DNA from 2 places in the Acuticoccus sp. I52.16.1 genome. Region 1 is predicted to be linked to the other one. Evidence: riboswitches for the same ligand, from Rfam matches in the RefSeq annotation. Region 1 holds a riboswitch; the other holds the start of a gene.

Region 1 (14,356 bases):
AGCCCCCACGAGCGCCCGTGGCAGCCGCAGCTCGACGAGGACGATCCGTGCCACGCTCTCCCGCCCGGCCGCCCAGTCGCCGAACGCCGCGACGAGGTCGAGCGGGGCATAGCCGATGGCGGTGGAGGCGGCGAAGAGCGCGATGGTCAGCGCCGCGAGGCCCGCGGTGAGGGCGCGCAGACGGCCGGGCGCCGCGCTCACCGCCCGGCCTCGCCGCGGCGCGCGACACGCGCGGCATGCGCGGCATCGGCCAGGATCCGCACCGCCTCGCCCAGTTGCGGGCCCGCGCAGGTCCACAGCCGCGAGGGCACCGATGCGGTCACGATCCGCCGCCCCAATCGCCGCAGCGCCGGGTGCGCCAGGAGTTCGGTCGCGAGCGCGGGGACCTCGCCGGCCTCCGCGTCGACGATCAGCACCTCGATCCCTGCCGTCACGATCGCCTCCAGGGGGAGCCGGCCATAATTCTCGATCCCCAGTTCCGGCGCGACGTTGGCGAGGCCGGCCCGTGCCATCAGCTCCGCCACCAGCGACCCGGCGCCGACCGTGAAGCCGTTGGGGTCGAGGACGATCGCGCGCGGCGGCGCACCGTCGGCCGCCACCGCCGCCACGCCGCGATCCAACTGCGCGACCAGGGCCGCCCCCCGCTCCGATGCGCCGATCCGGTCGGCGAGGCGCGTGATCGTGGCGCGCGCCGCCGCGAGCGTGGCCGGCGGGTCGACGAGCGCGACCTCCACGCCGAGGCGCCGCAGGAAGGCGGTGGCGGTCGCCGTGGTGTACCGGCCCGCGACCACGAGGTCCGGCGCCAGTGCGACGACCTCTTCGGCCTGACCGTGGTTGGCGACGCGCCGCCGCGCCGCCGCCGCGAGGGTCGACACCGCCGGATCCTGCGACAGCCACGTCACCGAGACGACCCGCTCCGGCGCGAGGCGCAGCAGCAACTCGTCGGCGCACAGGTTCATCGAGACGATCCGTTGCGGCGCTTGGGCGGCGGCCGCTCCCGCGAGCACGAACGACGCCGCGAGCACCGCGCCCAGCCGCTCGCCCCGCCGAGGGGACGGCCCCCGCCCGCGCATCAGAAGGCGAGCTTCAGGCCGGCCACGATGCCGATCCCCTTGCTGCCGTAGCCGGCGACCTCCTCGTAGCGTGTGTCGAGGAGGTTCTCCACGCGGCCATAGACTTGCGCGTTCGGGCCGATGTCGTAGGTGGCGGCCACGTCGATCAGCACGAAATCGTCCAAGGTCACGCGCCGGGTCGTGTAGTCGGCATTGTAGAAAAGGTCCTGTTGCTCGCCGGTATAGGTCACGCCCAGGTTGATGGACGCCCGGTCGTGCCAGAAGCGATAGTCGACGTCGAGGCTCGCCTGATGCGCCGGCTGGCGCACCAGGCGCCGGCCCGTGGCATCCTCGCCAGGGGTGTAGGTGTAGCTGCCGCGCAGGGTGAGGTCGGCGAGCGGGGTCGCCATCAACCCCAGCTCCACACCCTGGATCGTCGAGGTGCCGGCGACGTTGATCGACGTCTGCCCGGTCCCCTGGATCAGATCGCTGATGCGTTGGTTGAAGTAGGTCGCCTGCAGCAGCAGTCGCTCGCGCCAGACCCATTGATCGACGCCGACGTCCCAGCCCTGCGCCGACTCCGGCGTCAGATCCGGGTTGCCGCGGTAGGTGTCGGTATAGCCGTACAGCTCGAAGAGAGTGGGGTTCTTCACCCCTGTGCCGTAGCTGGCGCGCAGCTTCGTGCCGGTCGCGTCGAACGTGTAGGCGGCGGTGAGGCGGAAGGTGGTGTCGTCGGCGAAGCGGTCGTTCCAGTCGTGCCGGACGCTGCCGGTGAGGAAGAGGTCGTCCCACAGGCCGAGCCGGTATTGGCCGGCGAGGCTCGTCTGCTCGACCGAGCGATCGAACGCCGAATAGCTCGACGCGGTGTCCGCCGCATCGCGCTGGTGCTCCACGAGAAGCGTGAGGTCGTGGCGCGCGGGGACCAGGAACGCGGACGTCAGCCCCAGGTCCGACTGGTAGTCGATCTTGGTGCGGTCGCCGATGCTGGTGCTGGTGACGACGTCGCCGGCGAGATAGTCGTTGTCGAAGTGGGAGCGGGCGATCCCGACGCGCTGGCGCCAGCGGCCGTCGAACAGCGCCAGCCGCCCGTCGACCCGGCCGAAGAGCTGAAGCCCCTCCGACCCGCCGTCCCCGTCCACCGGACCGACCCCGCCGAGGAAGTCGTCGCTCTCGGCGCGGTAGTCGGTCACCCGGCCGACCGCGTCCAAGCGCAGGATGTCGAGCGGCTGGAAACCCAGTTTGCCGAACGCCGTGAGGTTGCGGTAGCCATCCGCCTCGTCGTTCCCGTTCCACGCCGCGGCGCTGGAGACGCCGTCGGTCCGCAGTCCGCCGGCGCTCGCATAGTAGTCGAACTTGCCGACCGCGCCGCCGGCCGACATCGCCCCCGAGGCGAACCCCTGCGAGCCCCCCTCGGCGAAGCCGGCCACCGTCGGCGCGCCCGTCCCCCGCTTGGTGACGATGTTGACCACGCCGCCGATCGCGTCCGACCCGTAGAGCGCGCTCTGCGGCCCACGCAGCACCTCGATCCGCTCGACGCCTTGGGCGAGGAGGTGCGCGAAGTCGAACTCCGAGCCGCTCGCCGGGTCGTTGACCTCGATGCCGTCGATGAGGACAAGCGTCTGGTTGGCCTCGGCGCCGCGCAGGCGCAGTTGCGTCAACCCGCCGGTCGGACCGCTGCGGCCGACGGTGACGCCGGGCACCGTGCGCAACACGTCCGAGACGACACGGACCTGCCGTTCGTCCAGCTCGGTGCTGTCGATCACGGTGACGGCGCTGCCGACGGCGCGGGTCTCGGTCGGTGTCAGGTTGGGCGTGACGACGACCTCGTCGAGCTGGATGGGCGGGGCGGTCTGCGCCGTCGCGGGGCGGGAGAGAGGCAGGAGCGCAGCGGCGCAAAAGAAGGCAATTCGGCTCGTGGAGCCGAGGGACGGATCGCGCATTGGGACCTCATGCGGCACGTATCGGAACGTCACCGCGAACGAAGGCCGACCCGCGCGCACCACCTCGGGCACGTTCGATTCGATCATCTCCCGTCGACACACCCCGTCCGACGATCCCGCGTGTGACCGCGATGTGACGGCAGGTCTCCTGGCTCACGGGTCGTCCGTCCGGCGTCGCCTTCCCAGGCCGGACTGGCCCAGTGGCATGATCGACGCCGACGTCACCGCTCACAGTTGCGGGGGCAGCCGCAGCTTCGGGCCGGAGCCGTCACTGCGTTCCCTTTTGATCCTCGCTGAGGAACCGTCGCGGCGCAGTATTCACCCTGTGTCGGCGGCGCGCAATGACGCGGCGCGCCCCGCCGCCCGGTGTGCGATTTTTGACACTGGCGCTCAGCGGGCCGCCGCGCCGTCCGCCTCGTGCCGGATCGCCGCCGTCATGCCCTGTGCCAGCATGCGCCCGAGCCGCTCGACGACAGCGCCGTGCCACGCCGCGCTCGCCGCCAGCGCCGGCGGGACGAGGCCGGCGATCGCCTCGACGTGGGCGACGATCGCCTCCGCGTCGGCCGCGTCGGTGGCGAGCGCCGCTTCACGCGGGTCGCGCAGGGCGTAGCGCGTGCCGTCCTCGCCGCGACCGCGCGTGTAGCGCAGCCACGCCGCGGCGGCGAAGGCGAACGGGGCGAGCGACTGGTTGCGCCGCATCGCCTCCAGCGCCGGCGCGAAGATGCGTTGCGGCATCTTCTGCGAGCCGTCCATCGCGATCTGGTAGGTCTGATGTGCGAGGTGCGGGTTGGCGAAGCGCGCCAGGAGGTCGTCCGCGTAGCGCTCCAGGTCGACCCCAGGCACCGGCTCCAGCGTCGCGGCCGCGGCGGTGAGATGGCGGCGGATGAGTGCGACCAGCGGTGCATCCTGCATCACGTCGCGCACATGGGCGTGGCCGGCGACGAAGCCGGCATAGGCGAGCATCGAATGCGCGCCGTTGAGCATGCGCAGCTTCATGTCCTCGTAGGGGCGCACGTCGTCGACGAAGATCGCGCCGCTCGCCTCCCACGCCGGGCGCCCGGAGGGGAAGCGATCTTCGATCACCCACTGCGTGAACGCCTCGGTCTCCACCGCAGCGGCGTCCTCGTGGCCGGTCAGCGTCTCGGCGAGCGCCAGCGTCTCTGGGCCGCGGGCGGGGGTGATCCGGTCGACCATGGTGGCGGGGAAGGCGACCTCGGCGGCGATGTAGTCCGCGAGGTCCGGCGCGGTGCGGCGGGCGAAGTCCACCAGGAGCCCGCGCACCACACGGCCATTCTCCGGAAGATTGTCGCACGTCAGCACCGTGAACGGCGCCACCCCTGCAGCGCGCCGCCGGCCGAGCGCCCACACCAGGAGACCCGCAACGCCGACCGGCGCGTCCGGGCCGGCGAGGTCGGCGGCGATCGCCGGATGGGAGAGGTCGACGCCCCCCGCCTCGCGGTCGACCCCGTAGCCCTTCTCGGTCACGGTGAGCGTCACGATCCGCGTCTGCGGTGCGCACAGGACGTCCAGCACCCGTTGCCGGTCGGTCGTGAGCGCCAGCGCCTCGGCGATCGCGCCCACGACGCGGGCGCGCGTGCCGTCCGCGTCACGCTCGATCAGCGTGTAGAGCCCGCCCTGCGGCGTCAGCTCCTCGGACGGGGCGGTGCTGCGCAGGCTGACGCCGGCGATGCGCCAGTCGCCGCCCGCCGCCGCCAGCGCGTCGTCCGTCGCCACCGCCTGGTGCGCCTTGTGGAACGCGCCGAGGCCGAGGTGCACGATGCCGACCCCGTGCGCCTCTCGCCGGTAGGCGGGCCGCGCGACGGCGCTCGGCAGGTCGTCGGTGGCGGTGAGGCGCGGGCTCACGCGGTGATCCGCGGCTCGAGCGCGCGCATCACGCCGCGCAGCTCCGCCAGACCCTTGAGGCGGCCGATCGACGGATAGCCCGGCTGTGCCCGGCGGCCGAGATCGTCGAGGATGTCCTGTCCGTGGTCGGGGCGGAAGGGGATGGAAGCGTCCGCCCGCCCGGCCGCCCGCCGGCGCGCCTCCTCCTTCAGCACCGCCTCCACGAGGGCGACCATGTCGGTGTCGCCGCCGAGGTGCTCGGCCTCGTAGAACGAGCCGCGGATGTCGGCCGTCTCGCGCGTGACGTTGCGCAGGTGCAGGAAGTGCACCCGGTCTCCGAGCCGCTCCATCATGCCCGGCAGATCGTTGTCCGGCCGCGCGCCCAGCGAGCCGGAGCACAGCGTGATCCCGTTCGCCGCACTCGGCACCGCGTCCATCACCGTCTCGTAGTGTGCCTCGGTCGACATCACCCGCGGCAGGCCGAGCAACGGGAAGGGCGGATCGTCGGGGTGGCAGCACAGACGCAGGCCCAGCTCTTCGGCCGTCGGCACCACCTCGGCCAGGAAGTCGACGAGGTGGGCGCGCAGCGTCTCCTCCGGCATCGTCGCGTACTGCGCGAGGTGGCCGCGCACGTCCTCCAGTGACATCGTCTCCGCCGCGCCGGGCAGGCCGAAGACGACATTGCCCGTCAGAGCCTCGCGCGCCGCCTCGTTCATACCGGCGAAGCGTTTCGCGGCGGCGGCCTGGAGCGCATCGTCGAAGTCCTCCTTGGCGCCGGGGCGCTGAAGGATGTGGAGGTCGAACGCGGCGAAGTCGATCAGGTCGAACCGCATGCAGGTGGCGCCGGTCGGCAGCCGGAAGGCGAGGTCGGTCCGGGTCCAGTCCAGCACCGGCATGAAGTTGTAGCAGACGACCTCGATACCCGCGGCCGCGAGGTGCCGCAGCGACTGCCGGTAGGCGTCCAGATGCGCCCGCCAGTCGCCCTGCTGCTTCTTGATGTCCTCCGAGACGGGCAGGCTCTCCACCACGGCCCACGCGAGGCCCGATGGGGCGCCGTCGGCCATGGTGCCGATCTCGCGCTGGCGCTGGGCGATCTCCTCGGGGGTCCAGACGGCGCCGGTCGGCACGTGATGGAGGGCCGACACGACGCCCTCGACGCCGGCCTGAAGTACGTCGTCGATGGACACGCGGTCGCGCGGCCCGAACCAGCGCCATGTCTGCTGCATCGTGAGATCCCCTTTCGGCACGTCGCGCCTTGTATCAGCATTTTGCCGCGTTGCTGACTAGTATGGAAGTATGGTAACGCAGCGCCCGTCTTCAGGAGAGGCGATGTTCGCGGACGTGCAACCCCAATGGGCGCTGGATCCCTCCCAGCCGATCGCCCCGCAGATCCACCGGATCCTGCGCGAGCGGGTGATCCTCGGCGACCTCACGCCCGGACATAAGATCTCCGAGACCGAGATCGCGCTCAGCTACGACATCAGCCGTCAGCCGGTCCGCGAGGCCTTCATCAAGCTCGCCGAGGAAGGGCTGATGGCGATCCGCCCGCAGCGCGGCTCGATCGTCACCAAGATCGCCTACAACGCCGTGCACGACGCCCGCTTCCTGCGCGAAGCGGTGGAGTCCGACATCGTGCGCCTGGTCGCCTCGCTCGCCGACCCTGCGCTGGTGCGCGAGCTGCGCCGGCAGATCGCGCTGCAACGCGACGTCGCCTCGACCAATCCCGCCGGCTTCATCCACCTCGACGAGACGTTTCATCGCACCCTCGCCGAGGGGGCGGGGAAGGCCGGCGCCTGGCGCGTCATCCAGGGCCTCAAGGCGCAGATGGACCGGGTGCGCTACCTCGCGCTCGGCCAGTTCCCGCTCAACCGCCTGCTGACCCAGCACATCGCCGTCGTCGACCGGATCGAGGCCGGCGACGTCGGCGGCGCGGAGGGCGCGATCCGCGTCCACCTGCGCGAAGTTCTCCGCGACCTGCCGCAGATCCTGCGCAGCCATCCGGAGCTGTTCGACCAGATGCCGGAGGGGGATCTCCCCGAACCGGTCAACGCACCATTCCACGGAGGAGGAAACTCATGACCTTCAGCAACCGACTGAAAGGCTTCGCCGCGGCGCTCGTCGCCGCCGGCATCCTGGCGGCGCCCGCCATGGCCCAGGACAAGACGCTCAAGCTTGGCCACCTCGCCAACGAGGACAACCCCTGGCACAAGGCCTCGGTGAAGTTCGCCGAGGAGCTCGAGGCGCTGACCGACGGGCGCATCACCGTCGAGGTGTTCCCCAACGAGTCGCTCGGCAAGGAAATCGACCTCATCAACGGCATGCAGCTCGGCACCGTCGACATGACGATCACCGGTGAGAGCCTGCAGAACTGGGCGCCGATGGCGGCCCTCCTGGCGGTCCCCTACGCCTACAAGTCCATCGAGCACATGGACGAAGTGGCGAGCGGCGAGATCGGCGACCAGATCGAGGCGCAGATCGTCGAGAAGGCGCAGATCCGCCCGATCGCCTACTTCGCCCGCGGCCCGCGCGACCTCACCTCCAACCGCCCGATCAAGACCCCGGCCGACCTCGACGGCCTGAAGATGCGCGTCCCCAACGTGCCGCTCTTCGTCGACGTGTGGTCGGCCCTCGGCGCGCAGCCCGGCCCGATGGCCTTCTCCGAGGTCTTCACCTCGCTGCAGAACGGCACCATCGAGGCGCAGGAGAACCCGCTCGCCCTCATCCGCTCGGCCTCCTTCAACGAGGTGCAGAGCCACGTGAACATGACCGAGCACGTCCGCTCGTGGATCTACCTCACCATCTCCGAGCTGACCTGGAGCCAGCTCTCCGACGCGGACAAGGACGCGGTGATGGAAGCGGCCGCCCGCGCGCAGGAGTACGAGCGCGGTCTCTTCGAGGAGTCGCTGGCGGCCGACCGCGAGTACCTGGAAGAGAACGGCATGACCTTCGTCGAGGTCGACGGTCCGGCCTTCCAGGCGGCGGCCAAGGACGCCGTGCTCGCCAACGTCAACGACGAGATCAAGCCGATCGTCGAGGAGCTGTTCGCGCAGTAAGCGGCGCGGCATGAGGCAACAACGACGGGTCGGCTCCGGCCGGCCCGCTCGGGGAGGGGACATGAAGGTCATCGGCCATATCATCGGCGCGTTCGTCGTGCTGGCCCGCATCGGCGTCGGTCTCGCGTTCGCGGTCCTGATCGCCACGGTGATGATCCAGGTGGTCGGCCGCTTCACCGGTGCCGGCCCGGTGTGGACCGAGGAGCTGACGCGTTACGCGCTCCTCTACCTCGTCGCGTTCGGCGCCGGCCTCGCCTTCCGCTCCGGCGACCTCGTCAACGTCGACGTCGTCTGCGAGTCGCTGCCGGGCAGGATTCCCTGGGTGCTGCGCCTGGTCGCCGCCGTCGCGACGGCGGGCCTCGCCCTCTACCTCCTCGCCGGCGCATGGCGCTTCACGTCGATCGGCAGCATGCAGACCTCGCCCGCCCTCGGCATCCGCATGCACTACGTCCACTTCACCGTCTGGCTGCTCCTGGCGCTGCTCGCCCTCTTCGCGGTGCTGCGCATCGTCGGCATGCTCGCCGGCACCGAGGACGGCGCCCCCCGCAACGCCTCCGAGGACCTCTCCTGATGGACGTCGCCATCCTCTTCCTGGTCTTCATCGGCGGCCTGATCGCGGGCATCCCGGTGGCGATCACGCTGGGTCTGTCCTCGCTCGCCTACCTCCTCGTCGCCGGGATCCCGCCGGTGGTGATGCCGCAGAAGATGTATGCGGGGATGGACGTTTTCGTCCTCCTGTCGATCCCCGGCTTCATCCTCGCCGGCAATCTGATGAACCGCGGCGGCATCACGCAGCGCATCATCCGCTTCGCCAACGCGCTGGTCGGGTGGATCCGCGGCGGCCTCGGCCTCACCAACATCGCCGCCTCGATGCTGTTCGGCGGCATCACCGGCACCGCGGTCGCGGACGCGGCCTCCATCGGCGGCGTGATGATCCCCGGCATGAAGAAAGCCGGCTACCCGGGCGACTTCTCCGCCGCCGTCACCGCCGCGTCGTCCACCGTCGGGCCGATCATTCCGCCCTCGGTGCCGATGATCATCGTCGGCGCGCTGTCGGGCATCTCGGTCGGCAAGATGTTCCTGGCGGGCGCCGTGCCGGGCATCCTCATGGGCCTCGCCATGATGGTGACGTGCTACATCATCTCCGTGCGCAAGAAGTTCCCGCACCAGCCCTGGCAGGGCGGGGGCGAGGTGGTGCGCTCCTTCGGCGGCGCGGTGTGGGCGCTGGCGATGACCTTCCTCATCATCTACGGCCTCCTCTCCGGCCTCTCGACGCCGACCGAGACCGCCATCATCGCCTCGGTCTACGCCTTCGTCGTCGGCGCCTTCATCTACCGCGAGCTGCCGTTGCGCGAACTGCCGAAGATCCTGGTCGACAGCGCGGTGTCCGCCGCCGGCATCCTGGCGCTGGTCGGGTTCGCCAACGTCTTCGGCTGGATCCTCGTCTCCGAGCGCATCCCGCAGATGATCGCCGACGGGGTGCTGTCGATCACCGACAACAAGTTCGTCGTGATCCTCCTCATCAACCTGCTTCTCCTCTTCGTGGGCATGTTCATGGAGACCATCGCGGCGCTCATCATCCTCTTCGTGCCGCTCCTGTCGCTGGCGACCGCCGTCGGCATCGACCCGCTGCACTTCGCCACCTTCGCGGTCCTCAACCTGATGATCGGCCTCACCACCCCGCCGGTGGGCGTGTGCCTCTTCGTTTGCGCCGGAATCGCGCGGCTGCCCCTGGCGCCGGTGGTGGTGGCGATCGTACCCTTCCTGGTGACGAACATCCTGGTCCTCTTCGCGGTGTCCTACTTCGCGCCGCTGGCGACCTGGCTGCCGTCCGTCCTCACGCCATAGGAGCGGCTGTCATGGAAACGCGCGTGTGCCGGCTCTACGGGCGGAACGACATCCGCATCGAGACCGAGAGCGTCGCCGCACCCGGCGCCGGCGGGGCGCTGGTGGCGATCGCCGCCGGCGGCATCTGCGGCTCGGACCTGCACTACTTCCAGGACGGCGGCTTCGGGCCGGTCCGGGTGCGCGAGCCGATCATCCTCGGCCACGAGGCGTCGGGCGTCGTCGTCGACGTCGGCCCCGGTGTTACGGGGCTCGCCGCCGGTGACCGGGTCGCCATCAACCCCAGCCGGCCCTGCGGCCGCTGCGCCTACTGCGCCGAGGGGATGCCGACGCACTGCCTCGCCATGCGCTTCAGCGGCTCGGCGATGCGTTTGCCGCACGAGCAAGGCCTCTTTCGCGACCGCATCGTGGTGGACGCCGCGCAGTGCGTCCCGGTGGCCGGCGACGTGACCATGAAAGAAGCGGCCTGCTCCGAGCCGCTCGCCGTCTGTCTGCACGCCCGCAACCAGGCCGGCGACGTCGCCGGCAAGCGCGTGCTGGTGACCGGCGCCGGGCCGATCGGCGTCCTGTGCGCTGCGGTGGCGCTGGAAGGCGGCGCGGCCGAGGTCGTCGTCACCGACCTTCAGGACGTGCCGCTCGCCGCCGCCGCCGGGATGGGCGCGACGCGTACCGTCAACGTCGCGCGCGACGCCGCCGCGATGGAGGCCTACGCCGCCGACAAGGGGTACTTCGACACCGCGTTCGAGTGCTCGGCCGCCGCGCCCGCGATTCGCACCGCCATCGCCTCGGTCCGCCCGCGCGGGACCATCGTGCAGGTCGGCGTGACCGGCGATCTTCCGGTGCCGATCAACCTCCTTGTGAGCAAGGAAATCCGCTACCAGGGCACGCAGCGCTTCCACGCCGAGTTCGCCCAGGCGGTGGTGATGATCTCCTCCCGCCGGATCGACCTGACGCCGATGATCTCCCCCAGCGTTCCGCTGGAGGAGGCCACCGCCGCCTTCGCCAAGGCCGGCGACCGCACGCAGGCGGTCAAGGTGCACCTCACCTTCGCGGCCTGACCCACCGCCGCCGGCCCCCGGCGCGGCCGCTTTACAGCGCCCGACCGGCCCGCTCATATTGCCGCGACGACGATATGAGCGGCGGGGAGGCCGAGCCATGATCCATTCTCGGCGAGGCCCATGCCGCACGATCCGGGACCCGCGCCCGTGATCGCCCCCGGCCCCCGCAACCTGATCACCGACGTCGACGGTATCACCGTCGGCCACGCCGGCAGCACCGCGGTCCGCAGCGGCACCACCGTACTCCTGACCGACACGCGCGCCGTCGCGGCGGCGGACGTGCGCGGCGGCGCCCCCGGCACCCGCGAAACCGACCTTCTCGATCCCTCCTGCCTCGTCGACACCATCGACGCCGTCGTCCTCAGCGGCGGCTCGTCCTACGGGCTCGACGCGGCGTCGGGTGCCGTGGCGTGGCTCGGCGCGCGGGACCGCGGCTTCCGCCTGGGCGCGACGCCGCGCGTGTCGCCCATCGTGCCGGGCGCGGTGCTGTTCGATCTCGCCAACGGCGGCGACAAGGCGTGGGGGGAAATCCCGCCCTATCGCGCCTGGGGTATCGAAGCGTGCGAGAACGCGGCGGCGGACTTCGCACTCGGCAACGTCGGCGCCGGCATGGGCGCGCTGGTGGGCGACCTCAAAGGCGGCCTCGGCTCGGCGAGCGCGATCTTCGGCGAGATGCAGGTCGGCGCGATGGTGGCGGTGAACGCCTTCGGCTCGGCCGTCGCGCCCGGCACCACCACATTGTGGGCCGCACCCTACGAGCTGGCGGACGAACTGGGCCATCAGGACGCGCTGCCGGCGAACGGTGCCGCCGCGCAGAGCCCGTTCGCCGGTTGCCGGCCGGGCGTCGAGGGGACGGCGGCCGGCGCCAACACCACGCTCGGCATCCTCGCCACCAATCTCGTCCTCACCGCGTCGGAGGCACGGCGCATCGCCATCATGGCCCAGGACGGCCTCGCCCGTGCGCTGCGTCCGATCCACTCCCACGTCGACGGGGACACGATCTTCGTCGTCTCCACCGGGAAGGTCGCGATCCCGGAGACGGATCGCCTGGTCACGCTGCTGCGCCTGGGCGCAATGGCGGCCGATACGGTGACGCGCGCGGCCGCGCGCGGCGTATATGCGGCGGACGACCTCGGCGGAGTGCCCGGTTACCGCACGCGCCGCGCCGCCGGCTGAGCTAGCCCGCCGGCGCCGCGGGGAGGGCGTCCTGCCCGTGCACGGACGTCTCGGCGCGCCAGAGACCGGAGGGGGTGCGCACCAGCGGCGGCGTCGCGAAGGCGGAGACGACGCGATCGCCCAGTCCGGCCGCCGCCAGCTCCGGCAGGGCGCGCCAGCGGTCCGTCTGGGTCATCGCCACGGCCAGGGCGCAGGGTGTCACCTCCGCCTTGGCCAGGAGCCGCAGCACCGAGCCGAGCGACGATCCGGTGCTCACCACGTCGTCCACCAGCGCGATCCGGCGGCCTTCCAGCAGCGGGCGCATGCGCGGGTCGAGGTAGAGCATCTTGGGCGCGCGGGCGCTGGAGATCGACGACGAGGGCTCGGACAGCTCCATGTCGTACCAGAACTTGCGCGTGGTCCCGAGCGCGACCAGGCGCGAGTGGCCGAGCCGCCGTGCCACCGCCTGCCCCAGCGTCAGCCCCAGCGACGGGACCGAGACGACGACGTCCGGCGCGAAAGGGGCGAGCCGCTCGGCCATCACGTCGGCGAGCGCGTCCTCCACCGCGAAGGCGGCCTGGTGGATGATCAGCGAGGCGACGGCCCGGCTGCCGCCGCTGTCCGGCAGGGCGCGGATGGGCAGCGCGATCTGCCGCCCGTCCGGCAGCGTCGCGGGGTAGACCGTGTCGAACTCCACGCCGGCGCCGACGGCGAACGTCCCCGGAGGGTAGAGCGTCTGCCACACCTCGTGCGGCAGGACCGAGGGCGCGCTCACGCGGGCCCCGCCGGGCGGACGCTGACGGGGAAGGGGCCGAGGCGGGGAGGCATGGTTGTGTCCTTCGTGGCTAAGGTGCGGCGCGCGGGCGGCGGCCCTACGCTTGGCCGATCGCGGACCGGGCGACAAGCGCCCGCCCCGCACCCCGGCTCATAGCGCGCCCGCCACGAGCCCGTCACGTACGCGCCGCGCGTCAGTCCATCACCGAGCGGCCACCGTCGACGAGCAGAATCTGGCCCGTGGTCCACGCGCCGGCCGGAGAGGCGAAGAAGACCGCCGCGCCCGCGATGTCGTCCGGCTCGCCCAGTCGCTGCATCGCATAGCTCTCGGCCACCTTCTGCGCCCGCGCCGGGTCTTCCCAGAGCGCCCGCGCGAAGTCGGTCTTCACCAGCGCCGGTGCGATGCCGTTGGCGCGGATGTTGTCCTTGCCGTAGGTGACGGCGAGGTTGCGCACCAGCTGCGCGTCGGCCGCCTTCGTCAGCGCATAGATGCCGAGATAGTCCGAGCCCTTGAACGCGGCGATCGACGAGACGACGACGATCGCCCCGTCCTTCTTCGCCTGCATCGCCGGTACGCACAGCTTGCACAGCCGCATGTTGGAGCGGACGTTGACGCGAATCGTCTTCTCGAACGCGTCGTCGGGGGTGTCGAGGAAGGGGCCGTAGTAGGGGTTCACCGCCGCGTTGCACACGAGGATGTCCGGCGCGCCCAGCTCCGCGGTGGTCTTCTCCACCAGCGCGTCGATCTCGTCGTCGTTGGAGACGTTGGCCGGAATCGGCACCGCGGTGCCGCCGGCGGCGCGGATCTCGCCCGCCACCCGCTCGCAAGCGTCCGCCTTGCGGCTGGAGACGACGACCCTGGCGCCCGCCTCGGCCATCGCCACCGCGATCGCCTTGCCGATCCCCTTGGTGGACCCCGTGATCAGGGCGGTCTTGCCCGAGAGGTCGAACAGCCTCATGCGGCGTCCTCCGCTACCTGGACGACCGTCTTGCCGAAGTTCTCGCCCTTCAGCATCGCCATGAACGCGGCCGGCGCGTTGGCGAGACCCTCGGTGATGTCCTCGCGGTACTTGATGCGCCCGTCCTTCACCATCGGCCCGACCTCGGCCAGGAAGTCGCCGTAGCGCTCCCAGTGATCCATGATGATGAAGCCGTGCACGTTCAGCTTGTTGACGAGGATGGTGCGCCACATGCGCGGCAACAGGTTGGGTCCGGGCGCGTCGCCCATGCCGAGCCCGCCGAGATTGTAGTAGGCGACCATGCCGCACACCGGGATGCGGCCGAAGGGGTTCATCAGCCCCATCACCGCCTCCAGCACCTTGCCGCCGACGTTCTCGTAGTAGACGTCGATCCCGTCCGGGCAGGCCTCGGCGAGGGCGACGCGCATCGCTTGCGTATCGGCCTGCGCGCGGTGGTCGACGCACATGTCGAACCCCAGCTCCTCGACCGCGAAGCGGCACTTGTCGGCCCCGCCGGCGACGCCGACGACGTACATCCCGAGCGCCTTGCCGAGTTGGCCGACCATCTGCCCCACCGGGCCCGTCGCCGCGCCGACGACCAGCGTCTCGCCCTTCTTCGGCCGGCCCAGCTCGGTGAGGCCGTACCAGCCGGTGAAGCCCGGCATGCCGAGGACACCG
Region 2 (14,356 bases), 1.7 Mb from region 1:
TCGATCACCGCCTCGTCGGCCATGATCTCCTCGGACGTTCCTTCGGCGAGCACCGCGCCTTCGGCCATGACGATCACCGGGTCGCAGAGCCGGGCGATGAAGTCCATGTCGTGCTCGATGACGCAGAAGGTGTAGCCGCGCTCTTGCCGGAGGCGCTGGATCACCTCGGCGATGGTGCCGAGCAGCGTGCGGTTCACCCCCGCGCCGACCTCGTCGAGGAAGACGATCTTGGCATCGACCATCATCGTGCGGCCGAGTTCCAGGAGCTTCTTCTGACCACCGGAGAGGTTTTCGGCGCGCTCGTTCGCGAGATGCGACAGGGTGAGGAATTCCAGAACCTCGTCGGCCTTGTCGCGCAGCTCGGCCTCGTGGGCGGTGACGCGGGCGGGCCGGAACCAGGCGTTGAAGAGGTTCTCGCCCGGCTGAAAGGCGGGCACCATCATCAGGTTCTCGCGAACGGGGAGCGAGTGGAATTCCTGGGCGAGCTGGAAGGTGCGCAGGAGGCCGCGGCGGAAGAGTTCATGCGGGGCGAGGCCGGTGACGTCCCGCCCGTCCAGCATCACGCGGCCGGCGGTGGGCGGGTAGAGCCCCGCGATCACGTTGAACAGCGTCGACTTGCCGGCGCCGTTGGGGCCGATCAATCCGGTGATCGTGTTGCGGCCGATCGACAGGGACACGTCGCGCACGGCGTGGATGCCGCCGAACCACTTGTCGAGGCCCTCGACGGCGATCATCGCGTCCGCGCTCGTCGCATCGCCCCGATGCGACGGGCCGGCGACCTTTCGCTCGCCGGCCGCAATGGTGGAGCCGGCCGTCTCAGCGGCCGGCGTGGCGGGGGTGATCAACGATACTGCACCGTCTCGATGGCGCCGTCCTTCACCTCGATCTCGCGGAACGAGCCGCCGGACTCGCCACCGTTGATCAGCTCGACGGACGAGGCGCCGACGTAGTCGATGTCGCCGCCGCCGGCGATGATCTCGAGCGCCTTGCCCAGTTCGCCCGGCAGGATCTGCTCGCCGGGGGCGTTGGCCAGCTCCATGATGGCGCTCTTGTAGGTGGCGGGGTCGGTCGAGCCGGTCTTCTGCATCGCGAGCATCATCAGCGCGGCGCCGTCATAGGCCTCGGGCGCGTAGACGCCGGTCGCATTGCCGGCCTCCTCGGAGAGCTTGGCGAAGATCTGCGAGCCTTCCGAGTCCGAGCCCGGCAGCACGCCGTAGGAGCCGTCGAGATCGTCGCCGATGGCCTCGACGAGCGCCTCGCCGACCATGCCGTCGGGCAGGAAGAAGGTGTCGAACGCGCCGGAGTCGAGCGAGGCCTGGATGATGCCGCGGCCGCCCTGGTCGAGGTAGCCGGCGACGATCAGGATGTCGCCGCCTGCGGAGGCGAGCGCGGCGACTTCGGCCGAGTAGTCGCCCTTGCCGTCCTCGTGCGGGGCGTTGATCGTGATCTCGATGCCCTTCTCCTCGGCGGCCGCGGCGATCGAGTCGGCCAGACCCTTGCCGTAGTCGTTGTTGGTGAAGGTCAGCGCGGCGGAGGAGACGCCCTTGTCGGTCAGGATGTCGGCGATGATGACGCCCTGGCGCGCGTCGGACGGCGCCGTGCGGAAGAAGAGCCCGTCATCCTCGACCGAGGTCAGCGCCGGCGAAGTGGCCGACGGGGAGATCATCACGATGCCGTTGGGGATGGCGACGTTCTGCAGGACCGCACCGGTCACGCCCGAGCACATCGCGCCGACGATGCCGTTGACGCCGTCGGAGGTGACGAGGCGCTCGCCGGCGGTGGTGGCGGCGCCGGCGTCGATGCAGGTGTCGTCGCCGCGCACGGAGGTGACGGAGCCGCCGTCCATGAACTTACCGGAGTCGTTGACCTCGGCGATGGCGAGCTCGGCGCCCAGCGCCATGGCGGGCGACAGGCTTTCCAGCGGACCGGTGAAGCCGAGCAGGATGCCGATCTTGGCGTCGTCGGCGAGGACGGGCGCGGCGGTGACGAGTGCGGCGGCGCTGACCAGCGCCATGAGGGTGGTTTTCATCTTTGGCTCCTCAGGCGAGCATTTTCGCTTGGCATGAAGCCTGACCATAGGCCTTGCCGCTTCGCAAGATGGTGCCGCCCCCTCTCGCGCCATCGCGCCGTCACGCGGCCGTCACGCCCCGCCCACGGCGCCGGTGTCACCCGGACGCCGCACTGCACGTCCCTGTGAAGCGAAATCCACCGCTTGTGATGACCGCCGCCCTGGCACGCCCCCGACCTCGATGCTACCTGCCCGTCGACCACGACGGCCCGCCGCCCGCGCGGCTCATGAGGACATTTTACGATTAACCAAAGAAACAGTGCCGCCTACGCCTGTTTTGCTTTACGTGATATTCACCACCGGACGAGGCCGATCGTGTATATGGGTCGGGAGATCTGTCGCGGGGCGTCGCAACCTCTTAGAGTTTGCGCGCGAATGTCCCACCCGCGCTGGATCATGTGTCTCATCCACTCCGCATGAAATTCAGTCAGCGTGGCCTGAAACCAATCGGTGACGGTGCCCGTTGTTGTGGCGCATAGGAAAAGAACGATGCCGCAAGACAAAGACCACCTCGAAACTCCCTCTTCCGAGACGGCCCAGTCCCCCCTCCCCGAATACCTGATCCTGCTGGCCCTCGTCGCCGGCAGCCTGACGGCCGGCATCAACGCCTTTCCGTTCTGATCGACGCGCGGCATCCGCCCGCGCACGACCGGACACCGACTCCCGGGGCGTTGCGCATGCCCCGTGGTGGATTGACCAGAGGCCCGTCCGTCGCCGAGGAAGTAGGCGACAATAAAGGGCCACCGGAATGACCACCGAACTCGACCCCCGCCAGATCCTCGAGGGGGTCACCACGGCGACGATTACCACCATCCTCCTGAAGAAGGGCCTGCGGAACGTGTGGATCCGCGGCGCACGGCCGACCCGTGAGGGGCAGAAGCGCCTCGTCGGCCGGGCCTTCACGCTGCGCTTCGTGCCGGCGCGCGAGGACCTCGCCACCCCCGCCTCCTGGGCTTCTCCGATCTCCACCCGCGCCGCCATCGAGGCGATGCCGGAAGACGCGATCGTCGTCGCCGGCGCGATGGGGATCACCGACGCCGGCATCTTCGGCGACATCCTGTGCGCGCGGATGGCCAAGCGCGGCGTCGCCGGCCTCGTGACCGATGGCGTGATGCGCGACGCAGCGGGCGTCCTGGCGACCGGGCTGCCGGTGTGGTGCGATGGGGCAGCCGCGCCCCCCTCCGTGGCCGGGCTGACCTTCGTCGGCTGGCAGGAGCCGATCGGCTGCGGCGGCGTCGCCGTGTTCCCGGACGATCTCGTAGTGGTGGACGACGACGGCGCGGTGATCATCCCGGCCGCCCTGGTCGAGGCCGTGTGCGCCGAGGCGCCCGAGCAGGAGCGCATGGAGGCCTGGATCATGACCGAGGTCGACCGCGGCGTTCCCCTCCCCGGCCTCTACCCGATGAACGACGAGACCAAGGCCCGCTACGAAGCCGCCAAGGCCGCCGGCAAAGCCTGATCCGCGGGCCGCACCACGGGCGCGGGGCTGCGGCCCCGCGCGATCAGATCGTGGCGAGGGCGCGCAGGACCGATGCGTTCTCGATGCAGTAGTAGCCCGAGATCCGGCTGATGTGCCCCTCGCGCTTCCAGTCGTTGAGGACGCGCGAGACGTTCTCGCGCGCCGCGCCGACCATCGCCGCGAGGTCCGCCTGGCTGATCTTGTGGTGCACCAAAGTGCGCCCCTGGCCGACGTCCTTGCCGAAGAGGTCGGCCAGGTGCAGCAGGGTCTGCGCCACACGGCCGGCGAGCGGCAGCAGCGAGCGCGCCGCCAGCGACGCGTTGGACGCGCGCAGCCGCTTGCCGACGATCGCCAGCATGTGCCGATAGACGAGGGGATTGTCGTCGGCGAAGCGGTAGACGGCGGACTTGTCGAAGAAGGCGACGCGGGAGGCCTTGGCGGCGACGACGCTCGCCGAGCGCGGCTGCCCGTCGAACAGCGACATCTCGCCGAAGATCGCGCCGGGGGAGAGGATGGCGAGCACCTGCTCGTTCTCCTCGCCGCGCAGCACGACGCGCAGCGAGCCTTCCAGCAAGGCGTAGAACCCGTCGCCGGGGTCGCCGGCCTCGAACACCGACTGGCCGGACTTGACGGGGCGCGTGCGCGCGACTTTCGTCAGCTCTTCCGCCAGGTCTTCCGGCAATCCGTCAAGCGCGACACTTTGGGAAAGAACTTGCGGATTGACGCGCATCATCCCTCGCCGAGTTGGGCCGCTCCCGCCTGCGCGGCCGTGCCACAGTAGGAAAGACTCGCACGATTTTGCAATGAAGAATGTTGCGCGACTGATGAAGTCGGCAAACGCGCCGGCCCACCGGCGTGATCGCCCGCCGGTGCGCCGGGGCTGATCAAGACACCGTTCGCCGGAGACTTCGCCGGCGGGTACCCGTCGCGCCCGCCGACGCCGCGTCGCGGCGCGCGCCTCAGCGCCTGACGATCACCTTGGTGCCGACGTCGACGCGGGCGTAGAGGTCCATGACGTCCTCGTTGCGCATGCGAATGCAGCCGGAGGACACCTCGTGGCCGATCGTCCAGGGGGCGTTGGAGCCGTGGATGCGGTAGAGCGTCGAGCCGAGATACATGGCCCGCGCGCCGAGCGGGTTGTCCGGTCCACCTTCCATGTAGGCCGGCAGTTCGGGTTGCCGCTTGCGCATCTGCGCCGGCGGGGTCCAGCCCGGCCATTCGCGCTTCGAGGTGATGCGATGCGTCCCCGCCCACTGGAAGCCCGGACGACCGACGCCGACGCCATATCGCTTGGCCGTGCCGCCCGGCATCGCGAGGTAGAGGTACTTCTCCTCGGTGTCGATGACGATCGTGCCGGGGGCGTAGCCGCTGAACGCCACCTCGGTCGGCAGGAACTGCGGGTCGATCTGGCGCGAGCTCGGCGCGTTGGCGCTGGCGGGCACGGTCGCGGCGCGGTGGATCACCTGGCGCTGCTCGGCGGCCGAGGTCGGATCCAGCGGCATCACGCGGCCGGCGACCATGCGGTAGCGCGGCGCGGACTGGGCGGTGGCGACGGTGGAGACGCCCGGCGCCGTCACGGTCACGCGCGGCTGCGTGGCGGCGACGCGCTGCTGCGTCGTCGACGTCACCGGAGCGACCGTGGTGCTCGCCTTCGACTGGTGCTCGCGCAGCGTCTGGATCCACCAGGCACGATCACCGTCGGCGGATGCGGGCAGCGCCAAGCCGATCGCGAGCGCCACGCCGAACGTGCCGCTCGCAAGACGCGTGAAGTGATGAGACATACGGCACAATCCCTTTCTCAGCTGACCGGGTCCAACGGGATACGCGACCATGATATGTTCGCGCTGGTTGATTTCGGCCACTCACAGTGGCGAGAGAACGGAGATTTTGTGCCGAATGTGATTTTATGGTTACGGATCGGTAAACGCGACGTGATGTGTAACGGCCGGACGCCGCGCCATAATTTCCGGAAGACGCTGCCGGACGTCGGCGATCACGGCCGGTAAAATTGCCGCGACCTCGTCGATCCGCATGCCCGCTTGCACGCGCGGGTCGTACAGCATGTTCAGGATATACCAGTCAAACACACCGAACACGTTCACGTCGGACGAGTCGTTGAAGATCGAATCCGGCAGGTCGTCGCTGTCGTTGGCGGGGCCGAGGCTCTGGGAGATCTCCTCCACCATGCAGTGGGCGAGCGGCGTGAACCCCTCGTCGGCGACGAGGAAGACGAACGCCTGCTCGATCCCCGTCCGCCGCGCCGCGATGACCGCCGAGCAGGCGTTGATCTCGAGGAAGGCGGTGTCGATCCCCGGCCAGACCTTGGCGCGGATGGTGGGGATATAATCGCGCCGGTCGATCAGATAGATGACCATCTGCGCCGTCTCGGGCGAGAGGGCCTGGGCGATCGTCAGCCCCTCGACCGCGTCCGATAGGTCGGCCAGGAAGGCGCGCACGCTGGCCGCGTAGTTGCTGCTGGCGCCGTTGACGATGGTGTAGCCCACCGGGCCGGTGAACTTCTTCACGACGCTTGCCGCCTCGAGGTCGCGCAGCGTGTTGCCGTCTTCCGCGCCGAAAACCGTGAGCATGAAGCCGTCGATCAGCTCGGCGTCACCGTAGGGGGTCTGCGCGGTGCCGCGGGCTGGGGCACCGAGGAGCGCGCCCGCCAGGACGATGGCGACGAGAGCGGCCCGGACCAGACCGGACGACCGAGGGTCCCGGCCGCGACACGACCGGTTCAGCGCAAGGCGCATGTTGCGGGATCTCCCTCCCCCTACGCTCGGGTGCGGCGCGTCCCGGTGCGCCGCCGGCACAACCTCTCCGTAGAGAATACCGGGCGACACGGCGGCGTTCCCGCACGATGCGGGGCGCCGCCTCTCCGGCTCTGCACTCTAAGCGAGAATATGCCGTGCCCGAACGATGCAGCAAGCGCCCGCGGTCGATTGGCCACAGGCGCCCACGGCATCGAGCCGCGAAATTATTGCGGCAGCTGTCCGTCGACGCCCTCGATGTAGAAGTTGAGGCCGAGGAGCTCGCCTTCCGACGCCTCCTTGCCCTCTTCCAGCCAGACCGAGCCGTCCTGCTTGTTGATCGGGCCGGTGAAGGGCTCCAGCTCGCCGGAGGCGATCGCCTTGGCGGTCTCGGCGGCCTTGGCGGCCACGTCGTCGGGCATGTTGGTGTAGGGGGCCATGGCGACGTTGCCGGTGTCGAGGCCGTGCCAGGTGTCCTGCTGCTCCCAGGTCCCGTCCATCACCGCGCCAACGCGCTCGATATAGTAGGGCGCCCAGTCGTCGATGATGGCGGTGAGCTGCGTCTGCGGCCCGAACGCGATCTGATCGGAAGCCTGGCCGAAGGCGTGCACGCCGCGCTCGGCCGCGACCTGCATCGGCGCGGTGGAGTCGGTGTGCTGGGTGATGATGTCGACGCCCTGGTCGATCAATGCGCGCGCCGCGTCGGCCTCGCGCGGCGGGTCGAACCAGGTGTTGACCCAGATGACCTTCAGCTCGAAGTCCGGATCGACCGACTGCGCGCCGAGCAGGAAGGCGTTGATGCCGCGCACCACCTCCGGGATCGGGAAGGAGGCGATGTAGCCGGCCGTCCCCGTCTGCGACACCGCCGCCGCGATCTGCCCGATCACGTAGCGCCCCTCGTAGAACTTCGAGTTGTAGGTGGAGACGTTCGGGTGCTCGCGCTTGTAGCCGGTCGCGTGCTCGAACTTGATGTCGGGGAAGCGGGCGGCGACGCGGTTGGTCGCGTCCATGAAGCCGAACGAGGTGGTAAAGACGATGTCGCAACCCGAGCGGGCCATCCGCTCGATCGCGCGCGCGGCGTCGGCACCCTCGGCGACGTTCTCGAGGTAGGCCGTCTCGACCTTGTCGCCGTATTCCGCCTCGACCGCCTTGCGGCCCTGATCGTGCTGATAGGTCCAGCCGAAGTCACCGACCGAGCCGACGTAGATGAAGCAGGCCTTCGTCGGATCGTCCTGCGCGCTGGCAGGGGCGGCGAGCAAGGCGGCGGCGGCAGTCAAGGCGAAGAGAGGCGCAAAACGCGTCATATCAGGCTCGTCTGTTGTACGTGTCGCGCAACGTTACAATCCGCTTCAGCAAAAAGGAAAGGATTTCGAGGCGCGGCCGCGGTCTCTCACGGCGGCTCTCCACCGTGCGCGATGAAGGACTTGCATCCGCCGCCCGGCTGCGGGACGTTGGCGGCGATGGTTCCCGCCCCGGCAGACGAGTGGGGCGGGTGAAAAGGGAACACGGTGTGGCGTACCCATCAGGGACCGAAACCGTGGCTGCCCCCGCAACTGTATGCGGCGAGCGACATCCCGTGACACCACTGGCCGCGCCCTCGGGCGAGGCTGGGAAGGTGGGATCGAGCTGCGACCCGCGAGCCAGGACACCTGCCATCGTCGTGCGGGCTCGCCCCGCGTCCTGAAATCCCCTTTGCACGGTGGGTGCAGAAAGGTGAACGCATGCATATCGAACCCGGCGTCGTCGACGGCGCCAAGATGGCTCTCGCGGTGGCGACGGCGGCGGCCTCGGCCGGCATCGCCGCCAAGCTGACGTGGGACACGATCCGCGAGGACGGCCCCGTCGCGATGATGACGCGCTCGGTCCTGGCGACCGCGGCGGTCTTCGTCTTCTTCCAGGTCTTCCCGCACTACCCCGTCGGCATCTCCGAGGTGCACCTCATCCTGGGGTCGACGATCTTCCTCGTCTTCGGGGCCGGTCCGGCGGCCATCGGGCTCGCCGTTGGCCTCCTCCTGCAAGGGCTCTTCTTCGCGCCGACCGACCTGCCGATGTTCTTCGTCAACGTGACGACGCTGATCGTGCCGCTGGGCGGCGTGGCGCTGCTGGCCAAGCGCATCATCGCGCCCAGGACGCCTTACGTCGACGTGAGCTACGTGCAGGCGCTGGCGCTGTCGTCCGCCTACCAGGGCGGCATCGTCGCCTGGGTCGCCTTCTGGGCGTTCTACGGCCAGGGCTTCGGCGCGGCCAACCTGGCGAGCGTCGCCAGCTTCGGCGGCGCCTACCTGCTGGTGATCGCGATCGAGCCGCTGGCCGACCTCGCGGTGCTGGCGGCCGCCAAGCTCGGCGCCGGCCTGCTGGGCCGCCCGCTGGTGTCCTCGCGCGTCTACCAGCCGGCCTGACCCTCGGCGGCCGGGGTCACCCGGCCGCTTCCCATCGGCGCCTCTATCGTCGCGTCGCGACCCGCGCGGCGCTATCCACGCGCCACCGCCACGGCCGCCGCGATGCCCGCCTCCTGCGGGGGCCACGGGTCGGCCGCGAGGGGCCCCTCCAGCGGCCGCAGCAGCGCGCGCTGCATCAGCCGGTGCCGCTCCACCGGCCCCGGCATCACGATCCGGTCCCACACCTGCACGAATCCGGACGGCTCGTAGAAGGCCGGATCGCCGACGAGGACGATCGTGTCCGCCTCGGTCGCCGCCGCCTCCTCGATCGAGCGATTGAGGAGCGCGCGGCCGATCCCCTGCTTGGCCGCCGTCTCGGCCACCGCCAGCGGCCCAAGAAGGTAGGCCGGCCTCCCGCCGACGGTCACCGCCGTCTGCCGGATCGCGCCGATCACCAGGCCGTAACGCTCGGCCACGAAGCTGACGCGCGGGTCGTGCAGCACCCCCTCGCGCAGGCGGTAGGCGGTGCGCGAGAAGCGCCCCGGGCCGAACGCGACGCGGTACAACGCCTCGACGGCGTCGTCGTCGCGCGGGGTCTCGGGGCGGATGGTGAGGTCGTTGGGGGGCGGGCGCCCGGGCATGGCGGCTAGCTCTGGCAGTGGGCCGGCCCGTCGGCGGTGGGGCGCTCGGTCATGTCCGGCGCCTAGCACGCGCACGCACGGGCGACAACCGGCCGGCCCCGCTCGCCGCCGTCCCGTCGCCTCAGGCACGCCCCTCGGCGACGGCGTGGCAGGCGACCATCGCCGGGCCCGCGGCCGTCAGCTCCGGCCGTTCGCTGCGGCAGCGCTCGTTCGCGAGCGGACAGCGCGGGTTGAAGGCGCACCCCGGCGGCGGGTCGATCGGGTTGGCGATCTCGCCCACCACCGGCACCCGGTCCCGGCCCGACATGTCGAGGTCCGGCACAGCGCCGAGCAGCATCTGCGTGTAGGGGTGGCGCGGGCTCTCGAACAGGCCCTTCGCCGGCGCCACCTCGGCGAGCCGGCCGAGGTAGAGGACACCGATGCGCGTCGCCATGTGGCGCACGACGGCGAGGTCGTGGCTGATGAAGAGGTAGGTGAGGTCCTGCGCGTCCTGCAGGTCGCGCATCAGGTTGAGGATCTGCGCCTGGACCGAGACGTCGAGCGCGGAAGTCGGCTCGTCGCACACCAGGAAGGTCGGGCTGGAGGCCATCGCCCGTGCGATGCAGATGCGCTGGCGCTGGCCGCCGGAGAACTCGTGCGGGAACTTCTGCCCGTCACGCGGGTCGAGGCCGACGCCGCGCAGCAGCTCGGCGACCATCTCCTTGACCGGCCGCCCCTTGGCGCGGCCGAACGCGCGGATCGGCTCGGCGATGATCCGGTCGACCCGCATGCGCGGGTTGAGGCTGGCGTAGGGGTCCTGGAAGATCATCTGCATGCGCCGCCGCAATTGGCGCAGCGCGGCCGAGTCCCGGCCCACCGGCACCCCCTCGACCACCACCTCCCCCGCCGTCGCCGAGAGGAGCCCGACGACGATCTTGGCGATGGTCGACTTGCCCGACCCGGACTCGCCGACGAGCGCGAAAGTCTCGCCGTGGCGGATCTCGAACGAGACGTCCGAGACCGCCTTCAGGAGCGCGCGCTTCTGCAGGTTGAGCATCCGGTCGAGCCACGGCGCCGAGACGTCGAACGTCTTCGACAGGTGGTCGACCTTGACGATGATGTCGCCGGCACGGGTCGCGGCGGGGAGCGCGGGGGCGGCGGTCTCGCTCATGCCGGTTCCGTGGCGTGCTCGTGCGCGTAGGGCGAGTGCAGCCAGCAGGCGACGCGCGATGCGTCCACCTCCATGGGGTCGGGCCGCTTCAGGACACAGCGCGCGAACGCCTCGGAGCAGCGCGGGTTGAAGGCGCAGCCGGGCGGAATCGCGTCGAGCCGGGGCATCGAGCCGGGGATCTGCCTCAGCCGCGGGTCGGCATGGTCGAGCTTGGGGATCGAGCCCATGAGCCCCACCGTGTAGGGATGCTTGGGCGCGGAGACGACGTCGCGCACCGGGCCGATCTCGGCGACGCGGCCCGAGTAGAGCACGCACACCCGGTCCGCCGTCTCGGCGATCACGCCCATGTCGTGGGTGATCAGCATGACCGAGGCACCGTGCTCGCGGCACATGCGCTTCAGGACGCCGATGATCTGCGCCTGCACCGAGACGTCGAGCGCGGTGGTCGGCTCGTCGGCGATGACCATTACCGGGTCGGCCGCCAGCGCCAGCGCGATGACGACCCGCTGCCGCATGCCGCCGGAGAACTGGTGCGGGTAGGCGTCGATACGGCTCTTGGCGGCGGGGATGCCCACCTCGTCGAGCAGGGCGATGGCGCGCTTGCGGGCGGCGCGGGCACCGAGGCCGAGGTGGGTGCGGATCGTCTGCGTGAGCTGGAAGCCGACGGTGTAGAGCGGGTTGAGGCTCGTCAGCGGGTCCTGGAAGACCATGCCGATGCGCCGCCCGCGGATCCGCCGCATCTCCTCGGCCGGCAGATCGTCGATCCGCCGGCCTTCGAGGCGCACCTCCCCGGCGGCGATGCGGCCCGGCGGGTCGAGCAGGCCGATGATCGCGGCCCCGGTGAGCGACTTGCCGGCCCCCGATTCGCCGACGACGCCGAGCACCTCGCCGGGTGCGATATCGAACGATACGTCGTCGATGGCGCGCAGCACGCCGCGGCGGGTCGGGAACTCGACCTTCAGGCGGCGGACGGAGAGGACGGGTTCGCTCATGGGTGGTCGATCAGCTCCCTCAGGCGGGCGATATGGGCCGGTCCGATCTGGCAGCAGCCGCCGACGATCGTCGCCCCGTTGGCGATCCACCGGGCGACGTGGCGGGCGTAGGTGTCTGGGTCGAGGTCGGCACGCTCGGCGAGGTCGGCCACGCCGGCGGTGAGGCCGAAGCCGTCCGGGATCGGGCCGAAGCCGTTGGCGTAGCCGCCGAAGGGGATCGGCAGGTCGAGCGCGGCGAGCTCGGCCATGGCATATCCCACCGCCTCGGGCATCGAGCAGTTGACGAGGATCGCGTCGATCGGCAGCGGTCCCGCGGCCGAGATCGCCGCCAGCGCCGCCGCCAGCGGCTCACCCCCGCGCAGGCGCGGCGGCCCCTCCTCCTCCAACGTGAACGAGATCCAGGCGCGACGGTCGGTGGTGGCGACGGCGCGTGCGGCCGCGATCGCCTCCGCCGAGGTGGACAGCGTCTCGACGAGGAAGAAGTCCACCCGCGGCGCCAGCATCAGGACGTGCTCGGCATATTCGGCGTCGAGCGTCGCGGTGGGGACGAAATCGGCCTGGTAGGCCTGGCGCAGCGGCGGCACCGAGCCGGCGATCAGTGCCCCCGGATTGATCGCCTCGCGCGCCGCCTCGGCGACCTCGCAGGCGGCCTGGTTGATGGCGGACCAGTGCTCGTCCAGCTTCTCCTGACGCAGCCGCCAGCGGTTGGTGACGTAGGTGTGGGCGGTCAGGATATCCGCCCCCGCCCGCAGGAAGTCCTCGTGCACGGACTGCACCGCGCCCGGCGCGTCGAGCAGCGCACGGGCCGAGAAGATGAGGCTGTCGGCCGGGCCGACGGCGCGTTTGCGCAGCTCCTGGCCCATGCCGCCGTCGAGCAGGCGTACCGTCATCGGCGCTCCTTTCGGGGTCGTGCGGGTCGCAGCGCTGCCATTCTCAGCGCAGCCGCGGGTTCAGCGCGTCGCGCAGCCAGTCGCCCAGCAGGTTTACAGCGAGCACCAGGATGGCCAGCATCGCGCCGGGGAAGATCGTGATCCACCACTCGCCGGAGAACAGGAAGTCCTGGCCGACCCGGATCAGGGTGCCGAGCGAGGGCTCCGTCGGCGGCACGCCCACGCCCAGGAAGGACAGCGTCGCCTCCAGGATGATGGCCAGCGCCAGGTTGATCGTCGCGATGACGAGCACCGGCCCCAGCACGTTGGGCAGCACGTGGCGCAGCATGATGGTGAAGCGCGACAGGCCGATCAGCCGCGCGGCCATCACGTATTCCTTGTTGGCCTCGACCAGCGTGGAGCCGCGAACGGTGCGCGCATACTGCACCCAGAACGAAAGGCCGATGGACAGGGTGAGGACGTAGAAGGCCGAGTCCTCGCGGCTGAGGCCGGGGAACAAGCCGCGCGCGGTCCCGTCGATCAGCAGCGCGATGAGGATGGCCGGGAAGGTCAGCTGCACGTCGGCGACACGCATGATGATGGTGTCGACCGCGCCGCCGACATAGCCGGCGAGCAAGCCGAGCGATATGCCGAGCACCGCCGCGAACGCCACCGAGGCGAAGCCCACTCCCAGCGAGATGCGCGTCCCGTAGAGGATCGCCGAGAGCATGTCGCGGCCCTGATCGTCGGTGCCGAGGAGATAGTCCGGGTTGCCGCCGTTCAGCCACACCGGCGGCGTCAGGCTGTCGAGCAGCGACAGGGAGGCGAGGTCGAACGGATCGTGCGGCGCGATCCACGGTGCGGCGATCGCCGAGGCGAAGATCGCCACGGTGACGATCGCGGCCAGGATCGTCACCGGCGACTTGGCGAACGAGTGCCACAGGTCGGAATCGAAGGCGCGGCCGACGGCGCCCCCGGGCCGCTCCGGCGGTGCGGCGGCCCTCGCCTCGACCGCCAGCGCGGAGGGGTCCGGATCGACGCTCATGCCGAGCCTCCCGACAGGCGGATGCGCGGGTCGACCGCCACGTAGAGGAGATCGACGACGAGATTGATGGTCACGAACAGCGCCGCGATCAGCAACAGGTAGGCGGCCATGATCGGGATATCGACGTTCTGCACCGCCTGCAGGAACAAGAGCCCCATGCCCGGCCACTGGAACACCGTCTCGGTGATGATGGCGAAGGCGATCACCGAGCCGAGCTGGAGCCCGGTGATGGTGATCACCGGCACCAGCGTGTTCTTCAGCGCGTGGCCGAAGTTGATCGCCCGGCGCGTCAGCCCGCGGGCCCGCGCGAAGCGGATATAGTCCGAGCGCATCACCTCCAGCATCTCCGAGCGGACGAGGCGCATGATCAGCGTCATCTGGAAGAGGCCGAGCGTGATCGACGGCAGGATCAGCGCCTTGAGCCCGCTCGCGGTGAGGAGCCCGGTGGTCCAGAAGCCGAGGTCCACCACCTGGCCGCGCCCGAACGAGGGCAGCCAGTGGAGGTGCACCGAGAAGATGAAGATCAGCAGGATGCCGATGAGGAACGGCGGCAGCGAGATACCGACCAGCGAGACGGTCAGGAACACCTTCGACAGCGCCGCGTGGCGCTTGAGCCCGGTGTAGACCCCCATCGGGATCCCCACGAAGAGGGCGAAGATCGCCGAGACGATGGAAAGCTCCAGCGTCGCCGGCGCGCGCGCCTTCAGGAGATCCGCGACGGGCTGCTTGAACTGGTAGGAGAAGCCGAAGTCACCCTGCGCGGCTTTGGAGATGAAGCGCCAGAACTGCACCGGCACCGGGTCGTCGAGGCCCAGGCGCTCACGCAGCGCGGCGCGCTCGGCAGGTGTCGTCTCGATGCCGACCATCTGGTTCACGGGGTCGCCGACGAACCGGAACAGGCTGAAGGCGATGAGCGCCACGACCGCCATGACGACGACGGCCTGGACGATACGGCGGATGATGAAAGCAATCACGACTCGGCCGGGGCGATGGGGGGCGGCCGG

What was found. A riboswitch is a leader RNA that binds a small molecule or an ion and turns the genes downstream of it on or off. The one in region 1 is predicted to bind cobalamin.
Region 2: another riboswitch for cobalamin. It lies ahead of MRB58_RS06385 (energy-coupling factor ABC transporter permease); the one in region 1 lies ahead of MRB58_RS14115 (TonB-dependent siderophore receptor).

Annotation. Positions count from the first base shown of each region.
Region 1 is NZ_CP094828.1:3,106,136-3,120,491, forward strand. Features, by position in the region: gene MRB58_RS14105 (iron ABC transporter permease) at 1-201, opposite strand, end outside; gene MRB58_RS14110 (ABC transporter substrate-binding protein) at 198-1,025, opposite strand; gene MRB58_RS14115 (TonB-dependent siderophore receptor) at 1,073-2,992, opposite strand; cobalamin riboswitch at 3,113-3,313, opposite strand; gene MRB58_RS14120 (mannitol dehydrogenase family protein) at 3,383-4,855, opposite strand; gene uxuA (mannonate dehydratase) at 4,852-6,060, opposite strand; gene MRB58_RS14130 (GntR family transcriptional regulator) at 6,164-6,913, shown strand; gene MRB58_RS14135 (TRAP transporter substrate-binding protein) at 6,910-7,887, shown strand; gene MRB58_RS14140 (TRAP transporter small permease) at 7,949-8,458, shown strand; gene MRB58_RS14145 (TRAP transporter large permease) at 8,458-9,735, shown strand; gene MRB58_RS14150 (L-idonate 5-dehydrogenase) at 9,747-10,790, shown strand; gene MRB58_RS14155 (P1 family peptidase) at 10,911-11,966, shown strand; gene MRB58_RS14160 (phosphoribosyltransferase) at 11,968-12,720, opposite strand; gene MRB58_RS14165 (SDR family NAD(P)-dependent oxidoreductase) at 12,914-13,678, opposite strand; gene MRB58_RS14170 (NADP-dependent oxidoreductase) at 13,675-14,356, opposite strand, start outside.
Region 2 is NZ_CP094828.1:1,408,609-1,422,964, forward strand. Features, by position in the region: gene MRB58_RS06350 (ABC transporter ATP-binding protein) at 1-734, opposite strand, end outside; gene MRB58_RS06355 (ABC transporter substrate-binding protein) at 842-2,029, opposite strand; gene MRB58_RS24810 (hypothetical protein) at 2,558-2,689, shown strand; gene MRB58_RS06360 (ribonuclease activity regulator RraA) at 2,817-3,527, shown strand; gene MRB58_RS06365 (Crp/Fnr family transcriptional regulator) at 3,571-4,209, opposite strand; gene MRB58_RS06370 (L,D-transpeptidase) at 4,487-5,308, opposite strand; gene MRB58_RS06375 (DUF2927 domain-containing protein) at 5,438-6,280, opposite strand; gene MRB58_RS06380 (BMP family ABC transporter substrate-binding protein) at 6,505-7,581, opposite strand; cobalamin riboswitch at 7,722-7,949, shown strand; gene MRB58_RS06385 (energy-coupling factor ABC transporter permease) at 7,999-8,676, shown strand; gene MRB58_RS06390 (GNAT family N-acetyltransferase) at 8,748-9,296, opposite strand; gene MRB58_RS06395 (ABC transporter ATP-binding protein) at 9,418-10,446, opposite strand; gene MRB58_RS06400 (ABC transporter ATP-binding protein) at 10,443-11,438, opposite strand; gene MRB58_RS06405 (homocysteine S-methyltransferase family protein) at 11,435-12,328, opposite strand; gene MRB58_RS06410 (ABC transporter permease) at 12,372-13,352, opposite strand; gene MRB58_RS06415 (ABC transporter permease) at 13,349-14,326, opposite strand.